Regions from separate parts of the Selenihalanaerobacter shriftii genome, predicted to be linked through region 2. Evidence: a T-box and tRNA genes for the amino acid it is inferred to sense, from the RefSeq annotation. Region 2 holds a T-box; the other holds one or more tRNA genes.

Region 1 (2,413 bases), on a different contig from region 2:
AAAGATTATGCACAGAAGAGAATAGATTTATTAACTGAAGATGACCTTCAGAATATAAAAGATAATTTTCCAGGGCGTTGGAAAGTTATTTCAGAATCAGGGGTAGGAGGAATCATGGAAAAAGAAGGTATTAAATGTTTGCATACTCAATATGCCGATTATTTAATTAATCAAAAGAATCCAGTAGGAAGAGTAATTAACCAATTATTAACTGAGCGATTTACTAATTCATGTACAGAGGAATGCAATTGTTATTGTAGTGGGTAATGGGCACTGAGTAACCTGTGTCATTCATTGTTATTTAAAATAGAAAAAGGGGTAAATAGAGATGAAAAGAATGGCAGCTATTGATATTGGGACTAATTCTACTAGATTACTGATTGGAAGACTTTTGGAGACTGGGCAGATTAGGCCATTGGTTACAGAGTTGAGAACTACTCGACTAGGAGATGGCGTCGATGCTTCTCGTTCTTTAAAAGGTGAAGCTATGAATAGAGTTATTAAAGCCTTAAAAGAGTATAAAGAATTAATTAATCAACAAAAATTAGATAAGGTAAGGGTAGTAGCTACTAGCGCAGTTAGAGATTCATCTAATCAACGTGAGTTCATAAAGAAAGTAAAAATCGAAACCGGCTTAGAGGTAGATGTAATTAGTGGAGAGGAAGAAGCAGAATTATCATATCTAGGTGTAATTAAAGGATTATCTAATTCGCTTTTAGATGCTAATTTAGTCATCGATATTGGCGGTGGTAGTACAGAATTCATCTTTGGTTCAAAAAATGAAATTAAAGAACGAAGAAGTATTGATGTTGGAGCAGTGAGAATGACAGAAAAATTTGAAGAAGTAGAGCAAAGACGAGATTTAATTGTTAGAGAGTTATTTTCTATTACTGAAAGATTTCAAAATAAGTCAAAGATATTATTAGGAGTTGGAGGTACTATAACTACTTTAGCAGCAATTGATCAGAATTTAGCTATTTATAATCGAAATAAAGTACATGGTTATTCACTTGGATTTCCGACAGTTAAAAAAATATTTTTAGATTTAAAAGCAAAGACTATTTCTGAAAGGAAGAAGGTTACGGGGTTGCAGCCTAAGCGAGCTGATATTATTGTAGCAGGAATCCAAATCTTATTGGAAATTATGGAACGATTAGGTAAAAAAGAGGTTGTAGTTAGTGAATCTGACATATTAGATGGTATTATATATGAATATTATAAATAGAAGAATGAAAGAGTAATGAATAGCTTTTAAGATATAATCATTGATAATCATATTTAATCTGCAGTTTAGATTATTGACCTATAGAAGAATATATAATATACTTATTGATGTCGTCAGCGAATTGGACGATTTTTTTAGCCGGGGTGGCGGAATTGGCAGACGCATCGGACTTAAAATCCGATGGGCCTTTAGTGCCCGTGTGGGTTCGAGTCCCACCCCCGGCACCATTTATTTTATCGCGGGGTAGAGCAGTCTGGTAGCTCGTCGGGCTCATAATCCGGAGGCCATCGGTTCGAATCCGATCCCCGCAACCAAAATTCATTCAAATGTGGCGATGTAGCTCAGTTGGCTAGAGCATACGGTTCATACCCGTAGTGTCCGGGGTTCAAATCCCTGCGTCGCCACCATTTTATATTTATTTACAATAAAATTCATTATTTAAACTAAGAACTTTTTAACGTGGCGATGTAGCTCAGTTGGCTAGAGCATACGGTTCATACCCGTAGTGTCCGGGGTTCAAATCCCTGCGTCGCCACCATTTTTATATCTAATTTTAAATGTCATATTTTATCTTATGTGGACACTCTGTTGAGAAGAGTGTTATTTTTTTGTCTAAGTTCTGGAATAATTTGTAATAAAAAAATGAACGATCATCTAGATAAAACGACAAATCTTCTCTGGAAAAAAATGTATAATATAATTTACAGTCATTCATTTATAACTGTAAATTTCAGAGGAGGTTATTAAAATGTTAGCAGAAACAGACCTGCCAACTTATAAGAGGTTAGGCAATGAAGGGAAGACAGGTATTTCAGGATTAGGAGAATTAGTTAAAAAAATGTTTTTAGAGCTTGATATCTTACATATAATTTATTTATGTGCAGGATTAATAATTGGACGAGCTTCCTTATCTAATGAATTATTACCTTTTGGTTTATCCTTTTTAGGGCTTGCAATTTATCAGAAAATTTATAAAAAAGAAAAGTGGAGTAGGATTGTTTTATTTATTTTAAGTGTTTATATTGGGTATTATACAATTTTAGGCTGGAGTTGGTTACTAGGGAAATATTTATTATCTAGTCTATTATTTAGCTTGAGTGCTGTATATCTTTTAGGTAATCAACCCAAAGTTTCTAAAGTAAAGTTTGCGGCTTTAAATGGAGGGGTATTATTAGGATTAGAGATTAT
Region 2 (2,413 bases):
TACTGGGAAATCTTTATAGACAGCGAAGAGATTATAAGGATGCAGAATATCGGGGAGAGCCGGCTGATTACTTTCCACCATTTGTTGTAGCTACTGATGAGGCTCATAATTTTGCACCAAAGGGATATGATTCACCATCTAAATCTATTATTAAAGAAATATCTCAAGAGGGGCGAAAGTATGGAACTTTTTTAATATTAGCTACACAGCGACCGACTTTATTGGAAGATACGATTACTGCTCAATTGAATACTAAATTTGTCTTTAGAACAGTCAGGGCTTTAGATATTGAAACAATTAAGAAAGAGACAGACTTAACAGCTGAGGAGACGAATAGACTGCCATATTTAGAGTCTGGTGATGCTTTTGTTTCATCTGCGGTATTTGGGAGAACAATGGCAGTCAGGATTAGAGTAGCTAAGACAACTAGTCCTCATACTCAAAATCCTTTTGATGAGTTAGATGCTAAAACAAAAGAAGATAATGATAATTTTTATGAATTAATAATTGATCATTTACCTATTTATGAAAATGAGTTATTGCATAAGTTACAGGAAATCAATAGTCAATTAACTGGAACAGTTCTAAGCAGGAATGAACTAGTAGAAAGGTTGGATCAATTAGCTGTTAAAGATAAAATAGAGAAAGAAGAGTCACCGTTAGGTGGAAGTACTTATAATTTGAAGAAGTAGTGATTAAAGCCTTGACAAATTTACTATATTTGTGTATATTTTTAATTAAAGTGGATATGATATAATAAAAGCTAAGAAGGGAAGAGTAAGCGGGAAAGTTATCAACAGAGAGCCGTGTAGCTGAAATGCGGTATAACTAACCTACTGAAGATGGTCTTGGAGCTATATAGCTGAAATTAAGTAGACTATATCGGTTAACAGAGTCGTTATTTCTGTAAAAGAGATTACTAACTAATGTAGTGATAAAGTTAGGGTGGTACCGCGGAAGGTTAAGAATAATACCTCTCGTCCCTTAGTAAAAGGGACGAGAGGTATTTTTAGATTAAATACTATATTTATAAAGGAGTGAATTAAATGGCGAAAGATAGTTTTTATGTAACTACGCCTATTTATTATCCAAATGATAAGTTGCATATTGGTCATACTTATACTACTACAGCTGCAGACACTATAGCACGGTATAAGAAGTTACAAGGATATGATGTAAAATTTTTAACCGGTTCAGATGAACATGGACAAAAGATTGAAAGGTCAGCTAAAGAACATGGGGTAACACCTAAAGAGTATGTAGACGAGATTGTGGAATCTTTTAAAGATTTGTGGAATTTGTTAGAGGTAGATTATGATGTGTTTTTACGGACAACTGATCCTAAGCATGAAGATGTAGTCCAGTATATCTTTAAAAATATTTATGATAAAGGGGATATTTATAAAGATAAATATAAAGGCTGGTATTGTACTCCTTGTGAAACATTTTGGCTTGAAAGACAGCTAGAGGATGGCAAGTGTCCTGACTGTCAAAGAGAGACAGAATGGGTAGAAGAAGAGAGTTATTTCTTTAAAATGTCTAAGTATGAAGATGATTTATTAAAGTTTATTGAAGATAATCCTGAATTTATTCAGCCAGAGACACGGCGGAATGAGATGATTAATTTTATTAAAGATGGCTTAGAAGATCTTTGTATTTCAAGAACTACATTCGATTGGGGTGTTCCAGTACCGGTTGATGAAGATCATGTTATATATGTTTGGTTTGACGCGTTGACTAATTATTTAACTGGTGCAGGTTACTTAACTGACCAAGATGAATATAATAAATACTGGCCAGCTGATATACATATTGTAGGTAAGGATATACTACGTTTCCATACTATTATTTGGCCAATTATCTTGATGGCAGCAGGTTTAGAATTACCGAAAAAAGTATTTGGACATGGTTTTTTAACTGTAGAAGGTGGAAAAATGTCTAAATCAAAAGGTAATGTTGTTGATCCTGTAAAATTAGTAAATGACTTTGGAGTAGATGCAGTTCGGTATTATTTAATGAGAGAGGTGGCTTTTGGAACAGATGGCTCTTATTCTACAGAGTCTTTTATTCAGCGGATTAATTCAGATTTAGCTAATGATTTAGGAAACTTATTAAATAGAACATTAGCTATGGTGGATAAGTATTTTAATGGAGTAATCCCTAAGCCAGGTCCAGCTACTGATTATGATGAAGATCTAAAGGATACTGCTCGTAAAGAGATTGCAGCTATGACGGAGGATATGGATAAGCTTCAATTTAGTACAGCATTAGAACATCTTTGGACATTAATTAGAAGGAATAATAAGTATATTGATGAAACGACTCCTTGGATTTTAGCTAAAGATAAAGACAAGAAGGATGAATTAGGGACAGTTCTTTATAATCTATTAGAGTCTTTACGGATTGTAGCTAT

What was found. The T-box of region 2 lies ahead of metG (methionine--tRNA ligase). A T-box ahead of a tRNA ligase gene usually reads a tRNA of that ligase, here a tRNA-Met.
Region 1: it has a tRNA-Met gene. The T-box ahead of metG (methionine--tRNA ligase) is inferred to sense a tRNA for this amino acid. The anticodon was not compared.

The regions. Positions count from the first base shown of each region.
Region 1 is NZ_FUWM01000041.1:6,596-9,008, reverse strand. It holds gene B5D41_RS13700 (DUF501 domain-containing protein) at 1-267, shown strand, start outside; gene B5D41_RS13695 (Ppx/GppA phosphatase family protein) at 329-1,225, shown strand; tRNA gene B5D41_RS13690 (tRNA-Leu) at 1,363-1,452, shown strand; tRNA gene B5D41_RS13685 (tRNA-Met) at 1,463-1,539, shown strand; tRNA gene B5D41_RS13680 (tRNA-Met) at 1,556-1,632, shown strand; tRNA gene B5D41_RS13675 (tRNA-Met) at 1,687-1,763, shown strand; gene spoIIE (stage II sporulation protein E) at 1,974-2,413, shown strand, end outside.
Region 2 is NZ_FUWM01000013.1:72,062-74,474, reverse strand. It holds gene B5D41_RS08495 (ATP-binding protein) at 1-692, shown strand, start outside; T-box leader at 757-988, shown strand; gene metG (methionine--tRNA ligase) at 1,047-2,413, shown strand, end outside.